Caulobacter sp. FWC2: one gene and its partner. Each later gene encodes a partner of the first gene's protein in a complex. Links are inferred from orthologs where the notes say so. Each region holds a gene or a part of one and is shown on either strand. Other genes may lie near its edges. The genes, in order: pnp and CSW62_RS10985.

Evidence for each region.
Region 2: the proteins of pnp (region 1) and CSW62_RS10985 are in contact, whole or in part, in a cryo-EM structure (PDB 9QH0), measured with the Escherichia coli proteins. The link is inferred for Caulobacter sp. FWC2 from one-to-one orthologs.

What each region holds. Positions count from the first base shown.
Region 1 is NZ_PEBF01000001.1:5,082,519-5,099,137, reverse strand. What follows is about bases 3,031-6,006. They hold pnp (polyribonucleotide nucleotidyltransferase), read left to right. Parts: upstream 3,031-3,437; coding sequence 3,438-5,576; downstream 5,577-6,006. Other genes in these bases: CSW62_RS24025 (hypothetical protein), read left to right, coding at 5,703-5,966; rpsO (30S ribosomal protein S15), read left to right, coding at 3,031-3,125. Also shown: CSW62_RS24055 ([protein-PII] uridylyltransferase), read left to right, coding at 1-419; CSW62_RS26675 (hypothetical protein), read left to right, coding at 479-646; CSW62_RS24050 (hypothetical protein), read left to right, coding at 726-1,262; 30S ribosome-binding factor RbfA, read left to right, coding at 1,412-1,906; tRNA pseudouridine(55) synthase TruB, read left to right, coding at 1,909-2,841; more of rpsO, read left to right, coding at 2,856-3,030; CSW62_RS24020 (alpha/beta fold hydrolase), read left to right, coding at 6,092-6,928; CSW62_RS24015 (ribonuclease T2), read right to left, coding at 7,002-7,700; CSW62_RS24010 (LysE family translocator), read right to left, coding at 7,773-8,405; CSW62_RS24005 (TonB-dependent siderophore receptor), read left to right, coding at 8,616-10,958; CSW62_RS24000 (Fe2+-dependent dioxygenase), read left to right, coding at 11,100-11,783; CSW62_RS23995 (PAS domain-containing sensor histidine kinase), read left to right, coding at 11,886-14,594; CSW62_RS23990 (MFS transporter), read left to right, coding at 14,669-16,309; CSW62_RS23985 (NAD(P)-dependent oxidoreductase), read right to left, coding at 16,407-16,619. UniProt on the Escherichia coli protein: Involved in mRNA degradation. Catalyzes the phosphorolysis of single-stranded polyribonucleotides processively in the 3'- to 5'-direction. Also involved, along with RNase II, in tRNA processing.
Region 2 is NZ_PEBF01000001.1:2,289,756-2,302,729, forward strand. The notes cover bases 1,383-4,717. They hold CSW62_RS10985 (ribonuclease E/G), read right to left. Parts: upstream 4,337-4,717; coding sequence 1,583-4,336; downstream 1,383-1,582. Other genes in these bases: CSW62_RS10980 (M48 family metallopeptidase), read right to left, coding at 1,383-1,440; CSW62_RS10990 (hypothetical protein), read right to left, coding at 4,260-4,478. Outside these bases: more of CSW62_RS10980, read right to left, coding at 28-1,382; CSW62_RS10995 (N-acetylmuramoyl-L-alanine amidase), read left to right, coding at 4,916-6,112; CSW62_RS11000 (penicillin-binding protein 1A), read left to right, coding at 6,285-8,651; CSW62_RS11010 (helix-turn-helix domain-containing protein), read right to left, coding at 9,863-10,168; CSW62_RS11015 (VOC family protein), read left to right, coding at 10,257-10,625; CSW62_RS11020 (polymer-forming cytoskeletal protein), read right to left, coding at 10,683-11,174; CSW62_RS11025 (peptidoglycan DD-metalloendopeptidase family protein), read right to left, coding at 11,155-12,306; CSW62_RS11030 (peroxiredoxin), read right to left, coding at 12,553-12,974. UniProt on the Escherichia coli protein: Endoribonuclease that plays a central role in RNA processing and decay. Required for the maturation of 5S and 16S rRNAs and the majority of tRNAs. Also involved in the degradation of most mRNAs.

The DNA of each region.
Region 1 (16,619 bases):
CCGACGCGCTGGAAGCGGCCGGCAAGGGCGAGCCGCTGGGCGTCGAGCCGCGCCGGGGCTCCGAGCAGTCCCGCGCCGCCGCCTTCTCGATCGCGCCGACCGTGACGGTCGACAACGAGGCCTCCAACGACGCCACGGTGGTCGAGGCCTCGGGCCGCGACCGGCCCGGCCTGCTGCACGCCCTGGCCAAGACCCTGGCCGACAACGGCCTCTCCATCCAGTCGGCCCATATCGACGGCTATGGCGAGCGGGCGGTCGACGCCTTCTACGTCCAGACGCAGGAGGGCGGAAAGCTGACCGAGGCCCGCAAGGTCACGGCCGTCAAGGCCGACCTTCTGGCGGCCCTGGAGGAGAACGAGGCCTCCGCGCCGGGCTCCCGCCTGGGCCTGAAGCGCGCGCGGGCCAGCGTGGCGCGGTAAGGGCGTCTTGCGGGCGTCATGGATCACCGTCTAGACTCGCCCCGCAAACGAGGAACGACATGAAGCCGCCCATCAAGCGTCTGGCCGACCTCAAGCCCGCGTCGACCGCCGAGACCTATGCCCGACCCACGCCGAAGGTGGCGCGGCGTCAGACCGCCAAGGTGCTGACGCCCGCAGAAAAGGCTGCCTTCCTGGCCTCGCGCCCGGACCTGTCGTCGAAGTCCTGAGCCAATTCCGGATGGACGCGGATCGACATCGCCGGGCCGGCTGCTTAGACCTTTCCTAAAGGTTGAGTGCGGGGGCGGTATGGCGAAGGGTACTACGGTGACGGCGAGGGGCGAGGCCGCCGAGGCCTGGGCGCTTTGGGACAAGCTAAAGCGCCTGTTCCCGGCCTGGAACCTGTTCCTGGAGGCGTTCTATACGCCCGGCGCCTGGGGCTACATGGGCGTCGACTTCCTCAACGGCTTTCGCAAGAACCCTTCGACGGTAAAGGCCTTCGCGCTGCTGGACGGGATCGACGACGCCACGTTCGACGCCCTCTCGGCCCTGGCCAGCCTCAACGCCCGTCGTCACGACCAGATGGTGCGGGCGGTGGTGGTCTTCTACCTGACCGTACCGTTGACCATCGCGGCCATCATGGCGGACCTGGCGGGCGACAGCATGCTGAGCTTCATTCGTCAGCACAGCACCGTGGCGATCCAGGTCGCGGCGGGCGTCACCCTGGGTCCGATCTCCTACCTTCAAGGTCAATGGCGCTCACGCCAGATCGTCGGGGTTCTGGACCTGATCCGCATCGAACGCGGCCAGGCGCCGTTCACGGCGCTGGAGTTGCGGGAGGAGTAGGGGGGCTCGGCAGGAACACCCCGCGGGGCTTGGGCGGGAGAAGGAGACCGGACTGGACTTCTAGCGTTTGGAAGCCTAGACACCCCGCCTTCCGATTTTCCCCGCGACCGGCGTTCGATCCGCCGGCCGGGCCACAAGGATTCCGCGCCATGAAGCGCCTATCGGGCCCCAAAAAGGCCGAAACCAAGAAGGCCTCCCCGACGGGCCCTTCGCAACGCCAGCTCCGCGCCGGCGAACTGATCCGCCACGCCCTGGTCGATGTCTTCCGCGAGGAAGGCCTGGCCGACCCGGTGCTGGTCAACGTCTCTTTCACGGTGTCGGAAGTGCGGATGAGCCCCGACCTGCGGCACGCCGTCTGCTTCGTCGAACCCCTGGGCGCCGGCTTGAAGGGCGAGGCTGGCCGCGGGGATGAGGACATCAAAGAGGTCATGAAGGCCCTGAACCGGGGGGCTAGCTTCCTGCGCGGGCGCCTGGGCAAGGTGATCGACATGAAGTTCACGCCGGACCTCAAGTTCATCCACGACGAAAGCTTCGGCGCGGCGGCCTATATGGACCGCCTGTTCGACGATCCGCGCGTGCAGCAGGACGTGCGCACCCTGGCGGACGTCCAGGGCGACGATGACGACCAAGGGGACGAGGCCTAGGCATGGCGCGCCGCAAGAAGGGCGACGCCGTCTCGGGCTGGATCTGCCTGGACAAGCCCTATGACCTTACCTCGACCTCGGCCGTCAGCCGGGTGCGTCGCGCCTTCAACGCCCAGAAGGGCGGCCACGCCGGCACGCTGGACCCTCTGGCCACGGGGATCTTGCCCATCGCCCTGGGCGAGGCGACCAAGACCGTTCCGTTCCTGATGGACGCCGACAAGGCCTATCGCTTCACCATCGCCTGGGGCCGCGACACCACGACCCTGGATCGCGAGGGCGAGACGACGGGAACCTCCGACGTGCGTCCGACCCGGGAGCAGGTCGAGGCCGCCTTGCCGGCCTTCATCGGCGAGGTCGACCAGATCCCGCCGAACTTCTCGGCCATCAAGGTCGACGGCGAGCGCGCCTATGACCTGGCCCGTGACGGCGTGGAATTCGAACTGCCGACCCGCAAGGTCAACATCTTCGACCTGAAGGTTGTCGAGCAGGCCGACGCCGACCACGTCACCCTGGAGATGGAATGCGGCAAGGGCACCTATGTCCGGGCCGTGGTCCGGGACCTGGCCAAGGCGCTGGGAACCTGCGGTCACGTCGCCGACCTGCGCCGGACACGGGTGGGCGGGTTTGCCGAGGCGACCTCGATATCGCTGGAAACCCTTGAGAATTTGAGCTATGAGGCCCGGCTGTCGGAGGCATTGCTTCCGGTCGAGACCGCGCTGGACGACATCCCGGCGTTGGCCGTGACCGACGAAGACGCCTTCCGGCTTGCACAGGGACGCGCCATCGTCCTGCTCCCGAGGCAGGTAGAAACGCTGAAAGCCGAGCTCACGCCCGGCGATCGCACCGTTTCCGCCATCTCCGGCGACAGGTTGGTGGCCCTGTGCGAGATGCGCGCCGGAAAGCTCAATCCGGTGCGGGTCTTCCAACTCACCTGAGCGGAGACAACCCGATGTCGATCACCATCGAGCGCAAAGCCGCTCTCATCGCCGAACACGCCCGCACCACTGGCGACACCGGCAGCGCTGAAGTCCAGGTCGCGATCCTCTCGGAACGCATCTCGAACCTGACCGAGCACTTCAAGACGCACAAGAAGGACAACCACAGCCGTCGTGGCCTGCTGAAGCTGGTTTCCCAGCGTCGCCGGCTTCTCGACCACCTGAAGAAGTCCGACGCCGGTCGCTATCAGGCCCTGATCGAAAAGCTGGGTCTGCGTCGCTAAGGCACAATTCGGCCGCTCTGCTTTCGTAGAGCGGCCGAATGCTTTTTGGAGCGTGTCGGTCGAACTGGTTTGCCGAAAGTGGCTTCCGGCTTCGATATTCGTCACGCGACAAGTCTAAGCCTTCGTTTCGAGACAGGCCGAAACGAAAGGTTGCCGCGGGTCCGCTGTATGCGCGATCCGAACACGTAAACCGGGGATCACGATCTTCGGACGCCTGTCGAACTGGATGAGGAAATCTCGGGACCGCCCTTCGGCCGCCCGCCCCTGTCCGTCCTGAAGGAAATGGGTCCTTCGGAACCGAAAGAAGCAAAAATGTTCGATATCAAGCGCAAGACGATCGAGTGGGGCGGCAAGACGCTGGTCCTCGAAACCGGTCGCATCGCCCGTCAAGCCGACGGCGCCGTTCTGGCCACCATGGGCGAAACCGTCGTCCTGGCCACCGCCGTGTTCGCCAAGAAGGCGAAGCCCGGTCAAGATTTCTTCCCGCTGACGGTCAACTATCAAGAAAAGACCTTCGCGGCCGGCAAGATCCCGGGCGGCTTCTTCAAGCGCGAAGGCCGTCCGTCGGAAAAGGAGACCCTGGTCTCCCGCCTGATCGACCGTCCGATCCGTCCGCTGTTCGTCAAGGGCTTCAAGAACGAAGTCCAGGTCGTCGTCACCGTGCTGCAGCACGACCTCGAGAACGATCCCGACATCCTGGGCATGGTCGCCGCCTCGGCCGCCCTGGTCCTGTCGGGCGCTCCGTTCATGGGCCCGATCGGCGCCGCGCGCGTCGGTTACGTCGATGGCGGCTACGTGCTGAACCCGACGCTCGACGAGCTGAAGGAAAGCAAGATGGACCTCGTCGTGGCCGGCACCGCCGACGCCGTGATGATGGTTGAATCGGAAATCCAAGAGCTCTCGGAAGAGATCGTGCTGGGCGGCGTCAACTTCGCCCACAAGGAAATGCAGACGGTGATCGACGCGATCATCGACCTGGCCGAGCACGCCGCCAAGGAGCCCTTCGACTTCCAACCGGAAGACACCGACGCCCTGAAGGCCGAAGTGAAGAAGGCCGTCGGCAAGGACCTGGCCGACGCCTACACCATCCGTGGCAAGGCCGAACGCGTCGCCGCCCTGGGCGCCGCCAAGACCAAGGCCATCGAGACCTTCGCCAAGAGCGACACCAACCCGGCCGGCATCGACCCGCTGAAGCTGGTTTCGGTCTTCAAGGAACTGGAAGCGGACATCGTCCGTCGCTCGATCCTCGACACCGGCATCCGCATCGACGGCCGCGACGTCCGCACCGTCCGTCCGATCCTGGGTGAAGTCGGCATCCTGCCGCGCACCCACGGCTCGGCCCTGTTCACCCGCGGCGAGACCCAGGCGATCGTGGTCGCCACCCTGGGCACCGGCGACGACGAGCAGTTCATCGACGCCCTGGAAGGCACCTACAAGGAATCCTTCCTGCTGCACTACAACTTCCCTCCCTACAGCGTCGGTGAAACCGGCCGTATGGGCAGCCCGGGCCGCCGCGAAATCGGCCACGGCAAGCTGGCCTGGCGCGCCCTGCGTCCGATGCTGCCGGCCAAGGAAGACTTCCCCTACACGATCCGCCTGGTCTCGGAGATCACCGAGTCGAACGGCTCGTCCTCGATGGCCACGGTCTGCGGTTCGTCGCTGGCCATGATGGACGCCGGCGTGCCGCTGATCCGTCCGGTCTCGGGCATCGCCATGGGCCTGATCCTGGAAAAGGACGGCTTCGCGGTTCTGTCGGACATCCTGGGTGACGAAGATCACCTGGGCGACATGGACTTCAAGGTCGCAGGCACCAGCGAAGGCCTGACCTCGCTGCAGATGGACATCAAGATCGCCGGCATCACCCCGGAGATCATGAAGCAGGCCCTGGCCCAGGCTCACGAAGGTCGCGCCCACATCCTGGGCGAGATGAACAAGGCCATGGACGCCCCGCGTGACGACGTTGGCGACTACGCTCCGAAGATCGAGACCATCACCATCCCGACCGACAAGATCCGTGAAGTGATCGGTTCGGGCGGCAAGGTGATCCGCGAGATCGTCGCCACCACCGGCGCCAAGGTCGACATCAACGACGAAGGCACCGTGAAGGTCTCGGCCTCGGACGGCGCCAAGATCAAGGCCGCGATCGACTGGATCAAGTCGATCACCGACGAAGCTGAAGTGGGCAAGATCTACGACGGCAAGGTCGTGAAGGTCGTCGACTTCGGCGCCTTCGTGAACTTCTTCGGCGCCAAGGACGGCCTCGTCCACGTCAGCCAGATCAGCAACGAACGCGTCGCCAAGCCGTCGGACGTGCTGAAGGAAGGCCAGATCGTCAAGGTGAAGCTCCTGGGCTTCGACGATCGCGGCAAGACCAAGCTGTCGATGAAGGTCGTCGACCAAGAGACCGGCGAAGACCTGACCAAGAAGGAAGGCGCGACCGAAGAGGCGTAAGCCCCTTCCGTCCCCTTTCTGGACGCGATCAGGCGGGCGGCTCCGAAAGGGGCCGCCCGTTTTGCGTTTGGGCTTCCCATTGTTCACTTTTTGTTCCATTCTGGGTTGCGGAGCAGGAGGTGAGCGATGGCCGACCATGTCGTTCAGTGCGGAGCGTGCCGGGTCGATGTCCAGGTTGTGCGAGAGGGCGATGGCTTTGCCGCGCGCTGTCCGGCCTGCGCCAGGACCGCGCCCAGGGACGAGGCGATCCGAGTGGCGCGCAGTTCTCTGATCGACGTCGTTATGCGCGATCTCGACGAGAACCTGCGGGAGATCGTCCGCGCCAGTCCGATCGTCGGTTACCAGCCGGCTCAGCGCTACGACTGGGTGTTGAAGGGCGTCGGCGGATAAAGGTTGAAATTGGAAACAATGGATTTCCATAGTTTCCATATCCGCGCTGATCGTCCGCGTTCATTCTCTCCTCATCGGAACAACGGGACGGGCCAGACGGCCTCCCAGCCAGAGGGAAAACGGACATGAGCAGCGGCTATCTCACCACCAACGACGGCGCCCAGATCTTCTTCAAGGACTGGGGTTCCAAGACCGCCCAGCCGATCGTCTTCCACCATGGCTGGCCCCTGTCGTCGGACGATTGGGATGCGCAGATGATGTTCTTCCTGGCCAAGGGCTATCGCGTCATCGCCCATGACCGCCGCGGCCACGGCCGGTCCAGCCAGACCGACACCGGCAATGAGATGGACACCTATGCCGCCGACGTCATCGCTCTGGCCAAGCATCTCGACCTGAAGAACGCCATCCACATTGGTCACTCGACCGGCGGCGGCGAAGTCGCTCATTATGTGGCCCGGGCTGAGCCTGGCCGTGTCGCCAAGGCCGTGCTGGTCGGCGCCGTGACGCCGCTGATGCTGAAGACCGAGGCCAATCCTGGCGGCCTGCCGCTGGAGGTGTTCGACGGCTTCCGGAACGGCACGGCCTATAACCGCGCCCAATTCTTCCGCGACGTTGCCGCCGGTCCTTTCTACGGTTTCAACCGCGAAGGCGCGCAGGTCAGCCAAGGCGTGATCGACAACTGGTGGCGCCAGGGTATGATGGCCGGCGTCAAGGCGCTGTACGACTGCGTGGCGGCCTTCTCCGAGACCGACTTCACGCAAGACCTGAAGGTCATCGACGTGCCGGTTCTGGTGCTGCATGGCGAGGACGACCAGGTCGTTCCGATCGACGCCTCGGCCCGCCAGGCGATCAAGCTGCTGAAGAACGGCACGCTGATCACCTATCCGGGCTTCCCGCACGGCATGGCCACCACTGAGGCCGAGACGATCAACAAGGACCTGCTGGCCTTCATCGAAGGCTAGTCTCCCAGCGATCAACACCCGTCATCCCGCGTTTCAGGCGCGGGATGACGTTTGTCTGCACGAAGAAAGAAAATTACCCCTTCGGCGTCACCCGCACCTGCGCCGCGTCAGGCGCGCCATTGCCACCTCTGCAGGCGGCGGGCTTGAACTTCAGATCCAGGCAGACCCAGACCTCGGTCAGGCGTCCGTCCTTGACGCGGACATTGAGGCCGTCGCGGGTCACGCCCTTGTTGTGCTTGAGGAAGGCGTCGCGGATCTGGCCGGCGGTAATGGTGTCGCCGGCGGGAGCAAGGTCCGGCACGTTCAGGCCCTTGCGGACCTTCTGGGCCTTCTTGAAATAGGCTTCGGGGCTGTCCCAGTTGCACGTGCCGTGCGCCTGCCACTCGTGCTGCAGCAGCCAGGGCGAGGGGGTCATGCAGAGATTGGCCTTCACGGTCGCCGGGTTCATCGGCGGACTGGGCTTGCAGTAGCGCGGGTGGATCCGGTCCGGCCCGTTCGGCCACAGACCGTGCACCGTGAAGCCGAAATGATTGTTCTGGCACTGGATGACCTTGTCCGACTCCGGGATGCCCGCGCGGCAGGCCTCGGGCGACCAGAACAGCGCCAGCAGATAGGCGGCGATCGGCACGTCGGTGTGGATTTCGTCGGCCGGCGGGATCTCGGCCGGTGCGGGGGTCACAACGGGCGGAACCGCGCAGGCCTTCAGGTTTGCGGCCTGGGCGCCGGTCGCGAGCGTGAGGACGGCGAAAGCGGTGGCGAGGGCGGTCTTCATCATGAACTCCGGAACAGCGGCGCGGATAGGGACCCGCGCCGTCGTCGGCGTCAAGAAACCCTTTGCTGATGCCTAGCGCCGCGCCTCGGTGGCCATCCGTACGGCCAGGCCGCCCAGCACGGTCGCCATCAGCCAGCGTTGGATCAGGGCGAAGCTCGGCCGGGTGGCCAGGAAGGTGGCGATGGTCCCGGCGGCCAGGCAGATCGCGCCGTTCACCGTCAAGCTGACGGCGATCTGGGACAGGCCCAGGGTCAGGGACTGGGTGAAGACCCCGCCGTGCTCGGGCCTGATGAACTGCGGCAGCAGCGACAGATAAAGCATCGCCGCCTTGGGGTTCAGGATGTTGGTCACGAAACCCATCGTGATCAGCTTGACTGGACTGTCCTTGGGCAGCTCGCGAACCTGGAACGGCGAGGCGCCGCCGGGCTTGATCGCCTGCCAGGCCAGCCACGCCAGATAGAGGGCGCCGCCGAACCGCAGGACGTCATAGGCGATCGGGGCGGCCATCAGTAGGGCTGTGATGCCCAGCGCCGCGCAGAGCAGGTAGACCACGAAGCCGGCCGCGGTGCCGATCAGCGACACGATCCCCGCCCAGCGGCCCTGGCAGATCGAGCGGCTGACCAGATAAAGCATGTTCGGTCCGGGGGTCAGGGCCATCCCCAGGCACACCAAGGTGAAGGCGATCCAGGTCTTGGCGTCGGGCATGGCGCAGGCTCCGTATTCGTGCGGCCCAAGCTCTAGCATGACGCGCTCGGGCGCGGGCAGCGCGAACCGCCCCGCGTCCAAAGCGTCGCCTTTCCGCCACGTCGCGCAACTGAGAACGATTATCATTGCGACTGCTTTGCAGGAACGCTAAGAACGCGTCGCAATTTCAGGAGGGGCCCTACGGCGAGCCCTCGGGGAATAAGGACGATCATGCGTAATCCGAACTCTGTCGGCGTTGTAAGCCGGCCTCGTCGCGCCCTGGGCGCTGCCGCCGTCGCCGGCCTTGCGGGCCTGGGCCTGGCCCATGCCGCCGTCGCGGGCGAGGCGGACGCCGCCGCGCCGATCGCGACCGCCCCGGCCGCCGCCGTCCCGACCGCCGACGACAATACCGAGGTCTCGACCGTCAAGATCGACGCCCGCCGCGTCGCCGACCCGTCGTCGAGCAAGTTCACCGCGCCGCTGGTCGACACCCCGAAGTCCGTGACGGTCATCACCTCGAAGATCATCGAGCAGACCGCCGCCACTTCGCTGACCGACATCCTGCGCACCTCACCGGGCATCACCTTCGGCGCTGGGGAAGGCGGCCAGCCGCTGGCCGACCGTCCGTTCATCCGCGGCTCCAGCTCGGCCAACAATATCTTCGTCGACGGCGTCCGCGACAGCGGCGGCCAGACCCGCGAGATCTTCAATCTCGAGCAGGTCGAGGTCGTGAAAGGCCCGGACAGCGCCTATAGCGGCCGCGGTTCGGGCGGCGGCAGCATCAACCTGTCGTCCAAGACCCCTAAGGCCGACACCTTCGCGCGCGGCTCGGTCGGCATGGGTACGGACGCCTATGTCCGCGCCACCGCCGACCTGAACTACGCGATCAATGACAGCGTCGCGGTGCGCCTGAACGTGCTGGGTACGCAGGGAAATACTCCCGGCCGCAAGGCCGTCGACTTCGACCGCTGGGGTGTCGCGCCGTCGCTGGCCATCGGCCTGAACGGCGACACCCAGATCACCGTGGCCTACTATCACCTCGACACCAACCAGACGCCCGACTACGGCATCCCGTTGCTGACCAAGACGATCGAGCCGCGCACGGCCTCGGGCATCCTGAACGTCGACCGTCGCAGCTTCTACGGCATCAAGAGCCGCGACTTCCAGAAGACCCAGTCGGACATCGCCACCTTCGCCATCGACCACAAGATTGATGACGACCTGAACGTCCGGCAGGTGGTTCGCTATTCGAAGAGCGTGAACGACTACCTGGTCACCAACCCCGGCGACGGCGGCGCGGCCCAGTTCGTCCAGGGGCAGTGGTGGATGAAGCGCGGCACCAAGAGCCGCTGGAACCCGACCGAGACGGTGGCCGCCGTCACCGACCTGCACGGCAAGAAGACCTTCGCCGGCCTGGAGCACAGCTTCGACATCGGCATCGAGCTGAGCCGCGAAGAAAATCGCAACGCCAGCTACCTGCCCTACGGCACGACCACCTCGGCCTGCCCGACCGGCTTCGTGATCGCGGCGGCTACCTTGGCCAGCGTCGGCGGCGGCGACTGCACGCTCGTTTACAAGCCTAACGCCAACGACGTCTGGGTCGGCACACTGAACAAGGGGCCGCTTACGCGCAACCTGACCAAGACGGCCGCGATCTACGGCTTCGACACCATCAAGTTCGGCGACAAGATCCTGCTGAACCTGGGCCTGCGTCATGACAGCTACGAGAGCCGTGGCGTCGACGCGTCCTCGACCAGCGCCAACGGCGTCGTCACCTCCGTGACCTACACGCCGCGCGGCGGTTCGTGGGACTTCACGAACTACCAGGCCGGCCTGGTCTACAAGCCGACCGCAAGCTCCAGCCTCTATGTCTCGTACGGCACCTCGTCGACGCCTCCCGGCATCTCGGGCGGCGACCAGAACAGCAACACCTCGACCGGCACGGGCAACCTGGCCACGGTCCAGCTGGAGCCTGAAGACAGCGAAAGCTTCGAGCTGGGCGCCAAGGCCAATGTGTTCCACGACACGCTGGCCCTGTCGGCGGCCGCGTTCAAGACCACTCGCAAGAACGCCCAGATCCAGATCGACGCCAACACCTACGCCCAGGTCGGCGAGGTGGAGGTCAAGGGCTTCGAGCTCGGCTTCTCGGGCAACGTCACGCCGAAGTGGCAGGTGTTCGGCGGCTACACCTACATGGACAGCGAGCTGGTCCGCGGCGCCTATACCGGCGTCAACCAGGGCGACCCGCTGGCCAACACGCCCAAGCACACCTTCTCGACCTTCACGACGTACAAGATCACCCGCCAGATCGCCCTGGGCGGCGGCGCCTACTACGTGTCGACCAGCTTCGGCGGCAACCAGGGCGGGGCCGGCGGTGGCGCGAACCGGGTCTATGCGCCGTCCTACACGCGCTACGACGCCTTCGCCTCGTGGAGCATCAACCCGAAGGTCGACCTGCAGCTGAACGTCCAGAACCTGACGGATGAACGCTACATCGCGCGCACCAACGGCGTTCACCACGCCGATCCGGCGCCGGGCCGCCAGGCGATCCTGACCGTCAACGTGAAGTACTAGTCCTCCCCGACGAGCGGCTTCGCGTCAGCGCCCCGTCCGGCCTCTTCAGGGCCGGGCGGGGCGCTTTACGTCCCGGCCTGATCCGGATCAAACACGACCCGTTGTGGCATGCTAGGAATGAGTCGCAACAAGGATGTCCCGATGATGCTGCAGATTCCCGAGGTGCTGACCAAGGCGCAGGTCGCCGAGTGCCGCGCGATCCTCGACGCCGGTCCGTGGGTCGACGGCAACCTGACCTCGGGATTTCAGGCCGCGCGCGCCAAGACCAACGAGCAGCTGCCGCAGGACAGCGAGGCCGCCCGGACCGTCGGCGAGGCGATCCTCCAGGCGCTGGAGGCCAATCCGCTGTTCGTCTCGGCGGCCCTGCCGCAGGTCATCCTGCCGCCGATGTTCAACCGCTACGGCGAGGGCATGGGCTTCAGGGACCATGTCGACAACGCCATCCGCCGCGACCCGCTGAGCGGCCGGCGTCTGCGAACGGATCTCTCGGCCACGCTCTTCCTGGAGGAGCCCGAGAACTACGACGGCGGCGAGCTGGTGGTGAACGACCTCTATGGCGACCATGTCGTCAAGCTCGGGGCGGGGGACATGATCCTTTACCCCAGCTCCAGCCTGCATCATGTCACGCCGGTGACGCGCGGCCGTCGCACCGCCAGCTTCTTCTGGATCCAGAGCCTGATCCGCGACGACGCCAAGCGCACGATGCTGCTGGAGATGGACATCGCTATCCAGCGCCTGGCCCGCAAGGTCGAGGCAGACGACGAGGGCGTCCTGTCGCTGACCGGCGTGTATCACAACCTGCTGCGCCAATGGGCCGAGGTGTAGGAAATCGAGGCTGGGAGAGCACGTTCGCGGAACATCGGTCGGTCTTGCGAACCATAAGTTTACGGTTGCGCCCCACGATCCGCCCAACTTTGCGGAGACCTGATGTCCCAGGGGCGAGATAACGAAGGGGTCGTAGGAGCGCCGTCGCCGTTTGGCGAGGCCGAGGCCGCGCGCTGGCTGTTCGAGAACGCCAGCGACCTCTTCGCCGTGGTCTCGCCCGAGGGCCGCTTCGTCAGCGTCAACGGCGCCTGGACCACCCTGACGGGCTGGACCCCCGAGGAGCTGATCGGCCAGCCTACTCTCAAGTTCGCTCACCCCGAAAGCCAGGCCGAACTGATCCAGAGCGGCGATCGCATGCGCGCGACCGGCGAGGCGATCAACGAACTGCAGATTCGCTGCAAGGACGGCCGCGTGATCTGGGTGCAGGGTCGGTCGCGCCTGGGTCCGAACGGCGAGATGATCGGGCTGATGCACGACATCTCGGCCGAGGTGGCGAGCCGGGCTGAACTGGAGACGGCCCGCCGCACCCGACAGATCCTGGCCGAGGAGGCCGGCATCGGCGTCTGGAGCTACGAGCCCGATGGCGGGGGCATCGACTGGGCGCCCGATGTTCTAGCGCGACTTGGCCTGTCGCCAGAGAATGTCGCGACGGTCGACCAGTTCCTGGCCCGCCTGTCAGACGACCAGCGCGAGGTGGTGCGGGAAGCCTTTGGCCACGCTATCCGCACAGGCGAGGGCGGCTCGGTCGAGTTCCGCCTGCTCGGCGACGACGGCTGCTGGCGGACCTTCCGCAGCACCTATCGCGCCGGCGAGCGACGGGGCGAACTGTTCACCCTCAAGGGCATCACCCAGAACATCACCGACGTGGCTCGAAGCCGCGACAAGGCGATCTGGAGCGAGCGCCGCGCCCGTCAGCTGGTCGAGGACGCCCCGTTCGCTGTGGCGGTCTACGATCTGGACATGCGCTTGCGCCTGGTCAGCCCGCGCTTCCTGGAGATCTTCCGGTCGACCGAGGCCCAGGTCATCGGCAAGACCCTGTCGGAGCTGACCAATGGCGGCAGGCGCCGCTTCGTGGCGGGGGTCGCCCGGGCCCTGTCCGGCGAGGTCGTCACCCGCCGCGAGGACCGCCTGTTCGACGCCGAAGGCGTGGAGCGGGCCTTCCGCTGGGAGGCCCGGCCGTGGCTGGACGGGGCCGGCGAAATCGTCGGCGTCATCACCTATATGGACGACGTCACCGCCCTGACGGCGGCGCGGCGCGAGGCTCGGATCAACGCCCGTCGCCTGAAGGTCGCGCTGGGCGCGGCGCGCGCCGGCGTCTACGAGATCGACCACGAGGCCGAGCGCTTCTGGGGCTCGCCGGAGTTCCACCGCATGATGGGCCGCCACGTTGCCTATGACGATGTGCGCGAGGCCGCCTGGCCGATGATCCATCCGGACGATCTAGCCCATCTCTACAAGGGCGCCGCCGAGTGGTGGCGCGACGGCCTGGTGGAAACGCAAGAGTACGACGTGCGGGTGCTGACGCCTGGCGGCGATACGCGCTGGGTGCGGATTTTCCACGACGTGCGCCGCAACACCCACGGCGTCGCGCGCAAGGCGGTCGGTCTCGTCCTGGACATCGACGAGAAGAAAAGGGCCGAGCTGGCGCTGATGGCCGCCGAACGCGCCGCCCAGGCCGCCAACGAGGCCAAGGCCCAGTTCCTGGCCAATATGAGCCATGAGATCCGCACGCCGATGAACGGGGTGTTGGGGGTCATGCACGTACTGCGCCGTGAGCTGCCGTCCGGCGACAGCGCCGACCTTTTGGGAGAGGCCCTGGCCGCGGGCCAAATGCTGTCGACCTTGCTGGACGACGTGATCGACATCTCGCGCATCGAGGCCGGGCGCCTGGACCTCAATCGCGAGCCGGTCGATCCGCGCGAACTGGCCGGGGGCGTGATCCGCCTGCTGGCCGGTCAGGCGACGCACAAGGGCCTGCGGCTGGAACTGGACCTGGCCGACGATCTAGGCTGGATCGAGACCGACCCCACCCGCGTGCGCCAGGCCCTGTTCAACCTCATCGGCAACGCTGTGAAGTTCACCCTCAAGGGCTCCGTGACCGTCCGGGCCCGCAAGGTGATGACGGCGGAGGGCCAGCGCCTGGTCTTTGACGTGATCGACACCGGCATCGGCGTGCCGCTGGAAGCGCAAGGCAGCCTGTTCGAACGCTTCCAGCAGGCCGACGCCAGCACCACCCGTCGCTTCGGAGGCTCCGGCCTCGGCCTGGCCATCACTCGCAAACTGGCTCAGATGCTGGGTGGCGAGGTGGCGTTCCGCTCGACCCCGGGCGAGGGTTCGACCTTCACCCTGACCATCGCCGCCCCGCCGGCGCTGGCCCCCAGTCCGGCCGAGCCGGCCTGCGACGACCTGTTGGACGGACTGAAGGTGCTGGTCGTCGAGGACAACCGGACCAACCAGCTGGTCGCTCGCCGGATCCTGGAACAGCTGGGCGCCGAGGTCAGCGTCGCCGACGACGGCGCGGCCGGCGTCGAGGCCGCCCGCGACGGAACCTTCGATCTGATCCTGATGGATGTTCAGATGCCCGGGATGGACGGCCTGGAGGCCGCCCGCCGTATCCGCGCCCTGCCGGGACCCGAGGCGCGCGCGCCGATCATCGCCCTGACCGCCAATGTCATGGCCCACCAGCGAGCGTCCTATCGCGCCGCCGGCATGGACGGCGTGGCCGCCAAACCGATCTCCCCCACCGCCCTGGTCGCCGAGATCCTGCGCTTGTCGCGGGCCGGCGACGACAGCCAGGGCGCCGTCGCCTGACCGGTCGCTTTCCTCGCCCCTTTTCCCCGAGCCCTGAACCACGCTAAGCAGGGCTCAAATAACGGGGGAATGAGATGGCCGAAGCAGGTCAGGAACGCGCGTCGATGCGCACGGTGGTCGCGGCCTCTTCGGCCGGCACGGCCTTCGAGTGGTACGACTTCTTTATCTTCGGCAGCCTGACCCAGGTCATTTCCAAGACCTTCTTCGCCGGACTCAACGACACTGCCGGCTATATCGCGGCGCTGGCCTTGTTCGGCGTCGGCTTCGCGTTCCGGCCGCTGGGCGCCCTGGTGTTCGGCAAGATCGGCGACCAGGCCGGCCGCAAGGGCGCGTTCCTGGCCACGGTGCTGCTGATGGGCGGCGCCACCTTCGCCATCGCCTTCCTGCCGACCTATCAGCAGGCCGGCGTCATCTCGCCGATCCTGCTGATCCTGATGCGGTGCGTGCAGGGCTTCGCCTTGGGCGGTGAGTATGGCGGGGCGGCCATCTATGTCGCCGAGCATTCGCCGCCGAACCAGCGCGGCTGGTCGACCTCCTGGGTGCAGACCTCGGCCGCCTTTGGCCTGTTCGGGGCCCTGCTGGTGATCATGGGCACGCGGGCGGTCGTCGGTACGGAAGCGTTCGACGCCTGGGGCTGGCGCATCCCGTTCGCCGTCTCCATCGGCCTGCTGGGCGTCTCGGTCTGGATGCGCATGAAGCTGACCGAAAGCCCCGCCTTCGCCGCCATGAAGGAAGAGGGCCAGGCCTCCAAGGCGCCCTATGCCGAGGCGTTCGGCCAGTGGAAGAACCTTAAGCTCGTCATCCTGGCCTTCCTGTCGATGATGTGCGCGCAGGGAGCGGTCTGGTACACCAGCTTCTTCTACGTCCAGACCTTCATGGAGAAGTTCCTGAAGGTCGACGCGGCGACGATCAACGGCGTGATGATGACCGCCACGGCGATCAGCGCGGTGTTCTATGTCGTGTTTGGCTGGCTGTCGGACCGGATCGGCCGCAAGCCGGTGATGCTGGGCGGCATGACCCTGGCCCTGCTGTTCTATTTCCCCGGCTTCCACCTGCTTGAAAGGGCCGCCAACCCGGCCCTGGCCGAGGCCTCGGCGAAGTCGCCCGTGGTGGTCGTGGCCGATCCCAAGGACTGCTCGCTGCAGTTCGATCCCGTCGGCAAGGCCGCCTTCGTGACCTCGTGCGACATCATCAAGAGCACCTTGGCCAATGCCGGCGTCTCCTACGCCAACCAGACGGCGCCGGCCGGCTCGGTTGCGGTGATGAAGATCGGCGGCGTCGAGATCGTCTCCAAGAGCGCCAAGGGCCTGGCCAAGGCCGAGGTCAAGGCGGTGAAGAGCGGCGTGGAGACACGGATCAAGGCTGCCCTGGCCCAGGCCGGCTATCCGGCCAAGGCTGACCCCGCCCGGATGAACAAGCCGCTGATGCTGGGCGTGCTGTTCGTGTTCGTGATCGGCGCGACTGCCCTGTTCGGTCCGCTGGCGGCCTGCCTGGTCGAGCTGTTCCCGACGCGCGTGCGCTATACGGCCCTGTCGCTGCCCTATCACATCGGCACGGGCTGGGTGGGCGGCTTCGTGCCGTTCTTCGCCTTCGCCATCGTCACCGCAGTCGGCAACATCTATGCCGGCCTCTGGTACCCGATCGCCTTCACCCTGATCAGTGTGCTGACCACGGCGTTCCTGCTGCCAGAAACCAAGGGGCGGTCGCTGGACTAGAGCATTTTTCGATCAAATCGGATCGGAAAATGCTCTAGGCTGTTGTTTTAACGCATTTTCTGACGACGAACCGGCATCCACTTCGTCGGAAAATGCTCTAGGCCGAAGCGGCGGGCAGCACCTCGACCGCGACGCCGGCCTGGGTCAGGGCGTGGACCAGGGCCGGGTCGACGGCGTGGGTGATCAGTCGGACGATCTGGCGGCCTTCGCGCGCCAGCTGCACCAGGTGATCGGCGTCGGCCTGCGCGGGATCGAGCCGCTCGACATCGCGACGGGCCATCCTCACGACCTCCGGCTCGGCGTCGCCGTC
Region 2 (12,974 bases), 2.8 Mb from region 1 along the record:
AATCTCGGACGTGGAGGGGAAAGTGGCTTAGAGGCCAGGGGTCGATTGAGCCACGCTGTCCTTGGCCAGGTCCTTCAGGTCCTGGTTGGAGGGGCGCGAGGCCAGGACGATGTCGGTGGCGCGGCGCCAGTCGGGGGTGTTTTTGGTCAGAAGCTCGCGGGCCCGCATGGCGAAGACCCGGGCCTCGCGCACGGCGCCCAGCGAATAGTACTGCTCGGCGGTGGCCAGGCGCGCCTCGCCGTCCTTCTTCTGAGTGTCGTAGGCCTGGGCCAGCAGGCGCCAGGTCACCGAGTTGTCGGGATCGTTCAGCAGGCTGCGCTTGAGCTCCTGGACGCCTTCCTCGATCTTCTTGGGGTCGTTCAGGTTGATCAGGGTCTGGCCGAGATTGACGCGTAGCAGGGCCGCGTCGGGCTTCAGCTGCACCGACTTGCGCTGCGGCTCCTCGGCCAGGGCCACCCGGTTGAACTCGAACAGGATCTGCCCCTTCAGCTCCCACAGGTAGGGATTGTCCGGGTGGTCGGCGATCAACGGCTCCAGCAGCTGCAGGGCCCGGTCGGGCTCCTTCATCTGGTAGTAGGCGATGGCGCGCGCGTAGCGGGCCGGAAAGCCGGTGTCGCTCTCCTTGTACTTCATCAAGGCGATCTGCGGGTTCAGGAACCCTTCCAGCTTGGCCTTCATGATCTCGTGCTGGGCCAGATCCTCCGGCGTGTCCACGGCGCTGTAGTGCGGCTGGCGTTCGACGCGGCTGCGCAGCACCTCGATCCGTTCGGACGACAGGGGGTGGCTGCGGAAATATTCGTAGCGGCGGGCCTGATCGAAGACTTCCTGATAGCGGAAGTTGTCGAAGAACTCGACGAGACCCCGGCCCGACTGGCCGGTGGCTTCCAGAAACCCGGCGCCGGCCTGGTCGGCGCGTGATTCCTGTTCGCGGCTGTAGCCGAGAGCGCCCAGCGCGCCAGCATACTGGGCGTTGCCCAGCAGGACGGCGGCGCCGTCCGCGGACCCGGCTAGAGCGGCCAGGACGCCCAGGCCCATGGTCAGGATCATGGGCTTGAGGCCCGCGCGCGTCATCTCGCCCGAGCGGATCGGGTGGCCGCCGGCCAGGTGTCCGGTTTCGTGGGCGATGACGCCGCGCAGCTGGTTTGGATTTTCGGTCTGCAGGATCAGACCGGTGTTCAGGCCCATCTGCAGGCCCTGGGTCGCGAAGGCGTTCAGCGACTTGTCGCCGACGATCAGGATGCGCACGGTCCTGGGATCCAGGCCCGCCGCCGCATAGATCGGGTCGGCGTCGTGGTGGAGGATTTCCTCGATCTCGGTGTCCCGGATCAGGGAGGGGCTATCCTGGGCCAGGGCGACCTGGGGAACTCCGGACGCGAGCACGGCCAGCGCGGACAAAGCCACGCCGAGTCGCCTCCCAGCTTGCCCGCTACGCGAGGTCATTGAGTGATCTCCAGATCGCGCCCCCGCGAACCACGACCAGTCTAACTTGGAAGTCGGAGACGAGGGAACAAGGGTCTCGCTTCGGCTTCGCGACGATTTAGGCCCGCGCATCTTTCGACACGCGGGCCCTCATCAGGTCAGCCTACCGGCGCCACCAGCCCTTGCGGGGCTTTTCGGGCGGGGTGGTGATCTCGTTCGGATCCGGTTCGGCGGGAGCGGCCGGGGCCGTTTCGACGACGGGTTCCGGCTGCGCTTCCACGATCGGCTCGGGCGCCGGCGCTTGTACAGGTTCCGGAGTCGCTTTCGGGGGAACCACGGCGACGCTCTCGGTCACGGTTTCGGCGACGGCCTCGACGGCCGTTTCGGGAGCGGCTTCCGGCGCGGCCTCTTCGGCGACGGCCTTCTTGCTCCGCGAACGGGCGCGCTTGGGCTTCTTCGGCGCTTCCTCGGCTTCAGGCAGCTCGACCCAGACGTCGGACGGCGGCCCGGAGATCACCGGCGGAGCCAGGATCGGCGTTTCGTAGGGCTCTGCGGGTTCAGCGGGGCTGATCGCGTCGACGGCCGAGGTCGCTTGGGCCGAAGCCTCGACCACGGGAGCGTCGTCGCGATTGCGGCGACCACGGTCACGGCCACGACGACCGCGTTCGCGGGCCGGACGTTCCTCGCGCTCGACGCGTTCCGGACGCTCGGCGGTCTCTTCACGCTCGGCGCGGGCTTCCGGCGCCGGGCGGCGCGGTTCGCTGTTGCCGCCGACCAGGGCGGCCGGGTCGTGCCAGGTGAAGACGTTCTCGCCGAACGGGACGCGCGGACGGATCCAGACGAAGGCGTCGGTCGGACGATCGCCGTCCTCGCGACCGCCACGACGGCCGCCGCGGCGACCACGACGGCGACGGCGACGGGCGCCGTCATCGTCATCGCCGAACTCGGCGCGGTCTTCGGCGTCGCCTTCGAGCTCGTCTTCGTCGCCTTCGACTTCGGCTTCGGCCGGAGCCTCGCCTTCGGTCTCGCGCTCGTCACGACGCCCCCGACCACGACCACGGTCGCGGCGGCCACGGCGGCCCTTGCGGTCGCCGCGATCGTCTTCGCGGGTCTGCTTGCGGGCCGAGGCGTCGTCGTCGTCGGTATCCTCGCGCTCGAGGCTGTCTTCGTCTTCGTCGTCGATGATTTCGTCTTCTTCTTCGTCCTCGTCCTCGAAGGCCGTGGGATCGAAGTCGTCGTCTTCGTCGACATACGGCGCCGGGGCGATGGCGATGCGCTCACCCAGTTCGGTGCGCTCGATCTCCTGGTCGCCGGCGTGCAGGCTGTCATCGACCACGACGGTGATGTGCAGGCCGTGGGTCTCCTGCAGGCGCTGCAGATAGGCGCGCTTTTCGTTCAGGATATACAGGCCGACCGAACGCGAGACCTTCAGGATCACCGCGCCGCTGCCCTTCAGGGCCTCGGCCTCGACCGCGCGCAGGGCGGCCAGGGCGCTGGACTCGACCGAGCGGACGCGGCCGGTGCCTTCGCAGTGTTCGCAGACGTGGGTCGTCCCTTCCAGAACGCCGGTGCGGCGACGCTGGCGGCTGATCTCCATCAGACCGAAGCCCGAGATCTTGCCCATCTGGATGCGGGCGCGGTCGTCCTTGAGCGCGTCCTTGAGGACCTTCTCGACCGTGCGGTTGTTCTTGCCTTCATCCATGTCGATGAAGTCGATGACGATCAGGCCAGCTAGGTCGCGCAGGCGCAGCTGGCGAGCGGCTTCCTCGGCGGCCTCGACATTGGTCTTGAGGGCCGTGGCCTCGATGTTGCGCTCGCGCGTGGCCTTGCCCGAGTTGACGTCGATGGCGACCAGGGCCTCGGTCTGGTTGATCACCAGATAGCCGCCGGAACGCAGCGGCACGACCGGCGAATAGATCTGGGCCAGATGGTCCTCGATCTTGTGCTTGACGAACAGCGGGGTCGGGTCGCGGTAGTTGAAGACCTTCTTGGCCTGGCTCGGCATCAGCATGCGCATGAAGTCGCGCGCTTCTTTATAGCCGGCGTCGCCCTCGACCCAGATGCCCTCCAGGTCCTTGTCGTACATGTCGCGGATGGCGCGTTTGACGAGGTCTTCTTCCTCGTAGATCAGCGCCGGGGCGACCGAGTGCAGCGTGTTGTCGCGGATGTTTTCCCACAGCCGCAGCAGATATTCGTAGTCGCGCTTGACCTCGGCCTTGGTGCGCTTGGCGCCGGCCGTGCGCACGATCAGACCCATGCCCTGCGGCACGTCCAGGCTGTTGACCACGCTCTTCAGGCGGCGACGGTCCGACACCGCGGTGATCTTGCGGCTGATGCCGCCGCCACGGGCGGTGTTGGGCATCAGGACGCCGTAGCGGCCGGCCAGCGACAGGTAGGTGGTCAGGGCGGCGCCCTTGTTGCCACGCTCTTCCTTGACGACCTGGACCAGCATGATCTGCCGGCGGCGGATAACTTCCTGGATCTTGTACTTGCGCATCAGCCGGCGTTTGCGGCGCGCCAGCTCTTCTTCGACGTCATCATCGTCGTCATCGACCGCGTGGCCGCCGTTGACGTCGTCCTCGTCGTCGCCGCCCGAGGCGCGACGCGAGACCGGGGTGTCGTCATCGTCATCGCCCGAGTCGTCGCGCATCAGCGCTTCACGGTCGGCGACCGGGATCTGGTAGTAGTCCGGGTGGATTTCGTTGAACGCCAGGAAACCGTGGCGGTTACCGCCGTACTCGATGAACGCAGCCTGGAGGCTGGGCTCAACGCGGGTCACCTTGGCGAGGTAGATATTTCCGCGAAGCTGTTTGCGAGTCTGGCTTTCGAAATCGAACTCTTCAACCCGGGTTCCGTCCACGACGACCACACGCGTCTCTTCGGCGTGTGCTGCGTCGATCAGCATCTTCTTCGACATTAAGGAAGTCTCCACGGCGCGCGGCGGGCGCAAGGCCCGGTCGCCGTTCTGAATGAAGGGCGCGCGCGTCGCCGACCGTCGCACCGTCAGCGCGGTTGCGAAGGGTCGGGTGCCAAAGGCGGTCGGGTGCGGCGCAGCCCATTGGGGGTTTCGTTTTTCCCTACCGCGCGTGAAGCGCGGACTGGATGGTTTGCCTGTCGCGTCACGAATGGCGCGAGGAGGTGGTGTTGTCGCGCCGGATGGCGCGGATCGGATGGCGCGTCGTCGCCAGAAAGGCGTTTGAGCCCGACGCGAGCCCTAGATCCGGCGTCTCGGTAGGCTTCTCGCCCGCCAGATCGGCCGTCTCTCGAACACTATCTAGTCTGCCGCCTCCGCGCCGGAAGAGGTTCAGGACCACTTTCGAGGCTCGGGCGGCCCACACGGAGTCGTGACGATCACGACATTCGCGCACGACGGGACTGTAGCCACATCGACGCACAAAAGAAAAGCTTTCGACGGATGATCTGGACTTAACCCTTTGGCTACCGCCCCGGGAGATATTGACATTCAGTTCACCAGTTTCGGACTACGCGGGCGGGAATGCGTAAGTTTCTTATCAGTTTGGCCCGCATGGGCTGGGTCCGGGCGGCCCTGATTGTCGGGGGCCTGACGGTCGCCGGCGTCGCCGTGGCCACCGCCCAGGGACCGGCCGCGCCCGCCGGCGTGCAGAAGGTCCGCTTCGGCGGCGACCGTAACGAAACCCGCGTTGTCATCGACCTCGACCGCGCCGCGGCCGGCAAGCTGATTTCCGACGGCATGAGCGACCAGCGCCTGGTCATGGCCCTGCCGAACGTCCTGGTGTCTGGCGATCTTCAAGGGTCCGGCCAGGGCCTGGTCAAGCGCTGGGTGATCGACGAGGCCGCCGGCGGCGCCCGTCTGCGCCTGGACCTGACCGGCAAGGCCGAGGTCCGCCGTCGCTTCCTGCTGCCGCCGGGCGATGGCGCGACCGCCTATCGTTATGTCATCGACCTGAAGGCCGTGGACGCCGCGCCCCTGGTCGCCGCCCCGCCGGCGCCGCGCCTTACCTTCGCCAGCGCACCGGTCAAGGCCGCGCCGCTGCGCCTGAAGAAGGTCATCGTCATCGACGCCGGCCATGGCGGCAAGGATCCCGGCTCGCTGGGCGCCAACGTCTTCGAGAAGGACGTCACCCTGGCCGCGGCCAAGGCGCTGAAGGCGCGCCTGGAGCGCACCGGCCGCTTCCAGGTCGTGCTGACCCGCGAGACCGACACCTTCATCCCGCTGGAAGGCCGCGTGCAGATCGCCCGCCGCGCCGACGCCGATCTCTTTATCTCGCTGCACGCCGACTCGGGTCCCGACGTCAGCACGCGCGGCGCTTCGGTCTACACCGTGTCTGACAAGGGCTCCGAGCGCGTCGGCCTCGTCCTCGACAAGGACGACTGGCTGATGAAGGCCAACCTGCCGGGCCGCGACCGCGCCGTCAGCCAGATCCTGCTGGACCTGTCGCAGCGCGCCACCAAGAATCGCTCGGCCGCCTTCGCCCAACTGCTGCTGGCCAGCGTCGGCGAGGAAACCACCCTGCTGCGCCGCAGCCACCGCGACGCCGGCTTTATAGTGCTGTTGGCGCCGGACGTGCCGGCCGTGCTGCTGGAGATGGGCTTCATCACCAATCCGGAAGACGAAGCCTTCCTGACCACCAAGGCCAGCCGCAACCGCCTGGTCGACGCGGTCGGCGACTCCATCGAGGCCTATTTCTCGGCGGGTCTGCGCAAGTCCTGATCTCCCGAAGCGGGGAGCGGCTTTCCCTTTTGCCTGTCGCCCTCTAATCACAGGGGTGATCGTTCGTGCTTCGCGTCGCGAGGTGCGACCGCAAAACCGCTTACGGTTCGGCGCCAAGCGATCTAGTGAAGTGTGTGCGGCAGGCGAGGGGGCCTGCCTCGACGGAGGTCGCGTGGATCTGAAACCCACCGAACGATGGATGGCCATCGCGGGCGTGGCGGTGCTTTCGGCCATCGCGGTCGCGGGTTTCGCGATCGCGATCTACGCCGCCTGGCTGTTCCATGACATGCCCGACGCCGGCGAGTTGCAGGACTATCGTCCGCCGACGGCGACGCGCGTCTACGCCTGGGACGGCACGCTGATCGGCGAGTACAGCAAAGAGCGCCGGATCTTCATCCCCTACGACCAGATCCCGCCGCAGCTGGCCCAGGCCTTCCTGGCGGCCGAGGATCGCAACTTCTTCCAGCACGGCGGCGTCGACGTCGGCGGGCTTTCGCGGGCCATGCTCAAGAACGTGGGCAACGTCGTTCGCGGCAAGCGCCTCGAGGGCGGCTCGACCATCACCCAGCAGGTCGCCAAGAACGTCCTGCTGACCAGCGACGCCACGGTCGGTCGCAAGTTCAAGGAAGCGATCCTGGCCCACCGCCTGGAGCAGTCGCTGACCAAGCAGCAGATCCTCGAGCTGTATCTGAACGAAATCTGGCTGGGCTATCGCTCGTTCGGCGTCGGCGCGGCCGCCTACAACTATTTCGGCAAGTCGCTGCCGGACCTGACCCTGGCCGAATGCGCCTTCCTGGCCTCGCTGCCCAAGGGACCGGACAACTACCATCCGATCCGCAACAAGGCCAAGGCCATGACCCGGCGCAACTGGGTGCTGGGCCAGATGGCCGAGCAGGGCTGGGTGTCGAAGGCCGAGGCCCAGAAGGCCATGGCCGAGGATCTGGTGGTCCAGTCCGCGCCCAAGCGCGCCGCCTACCGCGACGCCGACTACTTCGTCGAGGAAGTGCGTCAGCGCGGCATGGCCACGCTGGGGCCGCGCCTCAGCGAGGGCGGCTACTACATGCGCACCACGCTGGATCCGCGCCTGCAGACGGCTGCGCGCTCGGCGCTGATGGACGGCCTGGAGAAATACGACCGCCGCCACGGCTGGCGCGGGGCCTGGGGCCATGTCGAATCGACCGACCTGGCCTGGGAAAAGACCGCCCTGGCCAAGGCCCCGCCGGCGGAGCGCGGCAAGTGGCGTCAGGCCCTGGTCGTCTCCAACGACGGGCGGGTCCGTCTCGTCAAGGACGAGGGCGAAGGCCAGCTGGTTGGCGAAGACGTGACCTGGGCCAAGAACGGCAAGGGCCTGAAGGCCGGCGACCTGGTGTTCGTCGAGAAGACCGACGCCGGCTATCGCCTGCGCCAGGTTCCGGCGGTCAATGGCGCCCTGGTGGCCATGGAGCCCTATACGGGCCGGATCGTCGCCCTGGTCGGCGGCTACAGCTACTCGCTGTCGAACTTCAACCGCGCCACCCAGGCGATGCGCCAGCCGGGCTCGTCGTTCAAGCCGTTCGTCTACGCCACGGCGCTGGAGAACGGCTACACGCCGGCCAGCGTCGTCGTCGACAGCGCCATCACGTTCAAGGGCGCCAACGGTCAGGACTGGAGCCCGGAGAACTACCACAAGGAGTTCTATGGAGCTCAGCCGCTGCGCAAGGGGCTGGAGCAGTCGATCAACGCCATGACCGTGCGCCTGGCCCAGGGCGTCGGCATGAAGAAGGTCGTCGACTTCGCCCAGCGCGCCGGCGTGGTCAAAAGCATGGACCCCGTCCTGGCCATGGCCCTGGGCGCGGGCGAGACGACGCCGTTCAAGCTGACGGCCGCCTACGCCGCCTTCGTCAATGGCGGCCGCCGCGTCGATCCGCACCTGATCGAACTGGTGCAGGATCGCGAGGGCAAGGTCATCTTCCGGGCCGACAAGCGCGACTGCGAGCGCTGCGACGCCGGCTTCAACGGCGATGAGAGCCCGCGCTTCGCCGCGCCGGGCGACCAGATCATGGACCCGGTCACCGCCTACCAAATCACCTCGATGCTGCAGGGCGTTGTGCAGCGCGGCACCGCGGCCGCCGTCAGCTCCCTGGGCCGTCCGCTGGCGGGCAAGACCGGCACGACCAACGAGTACCGCAGCGCCTGGTTCGTCGGCTATTCGCCCAACCTCGTGGTCGGCGTCTTCGTCGGCTTCGACGACAACCGCTCGCTGGGCGAGGGCGAGACGGGCGCTGTCGACGCCGTGCCGGTGTTCATGGACTTCATGAAGGTGGCGCTGGACGGCCAGCCGGCCGTCGACTTCAAGCCGCCCAAGAACGCCAAGTTCGCCCTGGTGCGCGGCGTCCGCGAGGCCTTCCGGCCGGGCACCGAACCCAAGGTGGAGGTCGCGCCGACGGGGCCGATCCCGTACGAGCAGATCTCGCCGGGCCTGCCGCAGCCGGTCCAGCAGGCGCCTCAGCCGGGCAAGCCGCCGCCGCAGAAGGTCGATCCCCTCAGTGGGCTCTATTAGGGCGGGCTCTACGAACTCTCATTGCGCGGGAGCGCGACGCGCGTTATTTCCCGCGCCCTTCAACACTGTCACGGAGTAACGTGATGCGACCGGATGTCGAGGCCGCCGCGGCTGACATCGAGCAGTCCATTGGACTGCTCAGGAGGCGTCTTTGACTGGGATGTCGCCCTCCGAAAGCTCGATGAGCTGAACGCCCGGGTCGAAGACCCGACCCTCTGGGATCGCCCGACCGAGGCCCAGGCCGTCTCGCGCGAGCGCGCCGCCCTGGCCGCCAAGGTCGAGGCCGTGCAAGGCATCGAGCGCGACGTCAAGGACGCGCTGGAGTATGCCGAACTGGCCGACATGGAGTCCGACGAGGATTCCCTGAACGACGCCCGCGCCCAGCTGAAAGCCATCAAGGAACGCGCCGGCCGCGCCGAACTCGAGGCCCTGCTCTCGGGCGAGGCCGACGGCAACGACGCCTATATCGAAATCAACTCCGGGGCCGGGGGCACCGAGTCGTGCGACTGGGCCGGCATCCTGCTGCGCATGTACACGCGCTGGGCCAACGCCCACGGCATGACGACCGAACTGATCGAAGAGACCGACGGCGACCAGGCTGGCATCAAGTCCGCGACCTTGCTGGTCAAGGGCCCGAACGCCTATGGCTGGCTGAAGACCGAGGCCGGCGTGCACCGCCTGGTGCGTATCAGTCCATATGACAGCAGCGCCCGCCGTCACACCTCGTTCGCCTCGGCCTGGGTCTATCCCGTGGTCGACGACACGATCGAGATCGAGATCAACCCGGCCGACGTGCGGACCGACACCTACCGCGCCTCCGGGGCCGGCGGGCAGCACATCAACAAGACCGACTCGGCCGTGCGTCTGACGCACATCCCGACCGGCATCGCCGTGGCCTGCCAGGCCGGGCGCTCGCAGCACCAGAACCGCGAAGAAGCGTGGAAGATGCTGCGCGCTCGTCTCTACGAGGCCGAACTGCAACGGCGCGAAGCCGCCCAGCAGGCGCTGGAAGACCAGAAGACCGACATTGGCTGGGGTCACCAGATCCGCAGCTACGTCCTGCAGCCCTACCAGATGGTCAAGGACCTGCGGACCAACGTCGAGACCTCCGACACCGCCGGCGTGCTGGATGGCGACCTCGACGCCTTCATGGGCGCCTCGCTGGCCCAGCGCGTCGGGGCCACGCGCGACGCGGTCGAAGGCTAGTACACCTACCGCTCCCGCTGACGCTTCCAGGGCGTCAGTGGGACATAGGTCGCGGCCTCGGTCGGTCCCGCGCGACTGACCGACACCAATCCCCGACGTTTCAGATTGTCGACGGCGTTCTGCACCGTGCGTCGCGACTGGCCCGTGCGCTCGGCCAGTTCGGCGTGGCTGAAACTGGCGCGGCCGTCGGCGTGCGCCGCCACGATCGCGAGATACACCAGGAACGACGACGGCTTGTGGTCGTGGCCGACCAGATCCGCCATCAGGGTGTCGAGCACGTAGCGGTCGATGGCGTAGGTGGGGGCATCCATTGCTATAGCATTGCCTGCATGACTTCACCCCCGCAAGGGCGCCGCGCTACCTCGCTGTCATGGAAGACCCACGGGGCAGGGGATAGAGATGAGCGTGATCAGCAAGTTGAAGTTCGTGGGCATTCCGGTCAGCGACCAGGATCGGGCCCTGACCTTCTGGACCGAGAAGATCGGCCTGCGCGTGGCTACTGATCAGCCGATGGGGAACCAGCGCTGGATCGAGCTCTCGATTCCGGGCGCGGAGACCGGCCTTGTCCTGTTCACGCCCGAGGGCCACGAAGACCGCATCGGCACCTTCTTCAATGGCTCGCTGGCCTGCGACGACGTCGAGCACGCCTATCGCAAGCTGTCCGACAAAGGCGTCGTGTTCGAAGGCCCGCCTGAGAAGCAGCCTTGGGGGACCTTCGCCAAGTTCAAGGATCCCGACGGGAATACCTTTGTGCTCTCAAGCCGCTGATACGAAGAACGCCCCGGAGTGATCCGGGGCGTTCTTGAATTCGGAAGGTCCGAGATCTCAGCCCGCGACGGGCTTGGCCTGGGCGATGGCCAGTTGTTCCGGCTGCGGCGCCGGCTGGGCGGCCGGGGCGGGGCGCTGGAACTTCAGGCTGCGGCCCTGGAAGAAGGCGCCGGTTTCCATGGCCAGCTGCTCGTGGGTGATGTCGCCATCGACGTACGAGGTGCCGTAGAGGCGGACCTGCTTGGAGGTGATCGCGCCGACCACGCGGCCGCGCACTTCCACCGCCTCGGCATAGACACCGCCCTCGACATGGCCGGTCTCGCCGACGGTGAGCCGGCCGACGCGGACGTCGCCCTTGACCACGCCGTCGATCTGCAGTTCGCCTTCGCCGGTGACGGCGCCCTCGATGGTCAGGTCGGCCGACAGCAGGGACGCCACTTTCGGCGGCCCGCGGCGGACCTGGTCGACAGGCGCGGCCGCCATCGGGGTCGGCAGGGGTTCGATGCGAGCCGGGGTCTTGGAGCCCGACTTAGCTTGCTTGCTGAACATACTCACCAGCCTTCAAGTAGCGATTGGGATTCTGGGCCTTACCGTTGACCCAGACTTCGTAGTGAAGATGTGGACCGGTCGAACGGCCGGTCGAGCCCATGGCCGCGATGCGCGAACCGATGGTGACGCGCTCGCCGACGCGGACGCCGATGGTGGCCAGGTGGGCGTAGCGGGTCTTGAAGCCGCCGCCGTGGTCGATCTCGACCGTGTTGCCGTAGCCCGAGCGCACGCCCGTGAAAGAAACGACGCCCGGGGCCGTGGCCATGATCGGGGTGTAGTAGGCGCCGGGGAAATCCAGGCCCGAATGGAAGGCCGGCCGGTGCGTGAACGGGTCGAAGCGGACGCCGTAGCTGGACGACAGGGCCGGATTGCCGGTCGGGCGGTAGAAGGGCAGCTTCTTGGCCGCCGCGCCCAGCGAGCGCATGTCCGACATGTCGTTGGCTGCGTGCTGGATGCGGCTCGCGAAATCCTCGTCGACGTCGAGAACAGCGGCCAGCGCGCGTGGATCCTTGGCCTCGATCAGCGGGCCGCCCAGCGACACGCCCCGGCCGGTGAAGTTGCCGGCGTCCAGACCCGCCATCCGCATGGCCAGGCGCAGGCGCTCGGCGCGGCTCTTGGCGAAGCTCTCGGCGGCGTCGATCAGGCGCTCCTGGTCCATCCGGGTCGCCTGGATGCGCTGAACCGGGCTGGCGGCCAGCAGGCGCGGCTTGGCGACGGTCAGGGCCTGGGCGGCGCCGGGCACGCCCTTGAAGTCGGAAACGAGGAGGGCGAGAGCGGCGTGGCGCTTCTCGACCGAGGCGGCCAGATCTTCGAGCGAGCCGTTGGTGGCCGAAAGCTGGGCCACGGCGCTGTTCAGACGGGCCTGGCGGTCGGCGTTGAGACGCTCGTAATAGGCCTTCTGGCGAATGACTTGTTGGTCGGTCGAGCTGACCGCCAGGGCGTTCACCGCCATCGCAGCGGTGCAGACGCCCATCCACAGCGCGGTGACGGCGACGACGGACGCGCCCAGCAGCTGCTTGTTGGTGGAAAAGACGTAGCCGCGCATCTCGCCGCCGGAGCGGATATAGATGTGCCGTTCGGGAAATAGGGCTTCGAGAGAGTGCCGCAGTCGCTTAAAGCGCTTGATCGCCATCGCCCAAGAAACCCCCCGTTTCAGGTCTGGGGGATATGCTATGAGAAAGCGGAAACGCGCAAGACTGTTCGCGCCCTAAGGGAGCGCGAGTCGCAAAATATAATCTTGCGCTACGTTCCTTAACGATTTCTGACCGCGACGGCCACGTTCACGGCGGCGCGTGCGCGAAAAGGTCACAGGCAGCGGCGCCGATACAACACGCCGGCGAACAACCGGTTCCCGAGACACGAAGAGCCAGGCGAAATTTTACTTGATGGCCTTGGCGGCGTTCATCACGGCCTTGATGTGGCCGGGGACCTTCACCTTGCGCCAGACCTCGCGGACGACGCCCTCGCGGTCGATCAGGAAGGTCGAACGGTCTATGCCCATATATTTGCGGCCGTACATGCTCTTCTCGACCCAGGCGCCATAGGCCTCGACCACGTCGCCCAGAGGGTCGGCGGCGAGATCAATGGTCAGGTCATGTTTCTTGCGGAATTTGGCGTGCGAGGCGACGCTGTCCTTGGACACGCCGACGATCACCGCGCCCAGCTTTTGGAATTCCTCGACTTCCGACGAGAACTGCAGGGCCTCGGACGTGCAGCCGGCGGTGTCGTCCTTGGGATAGAAGTACAGGACGACGTTCTTGCCCTTGAAGCCGGCCAGGCTGACGCGGCCGGTGTCGGTCG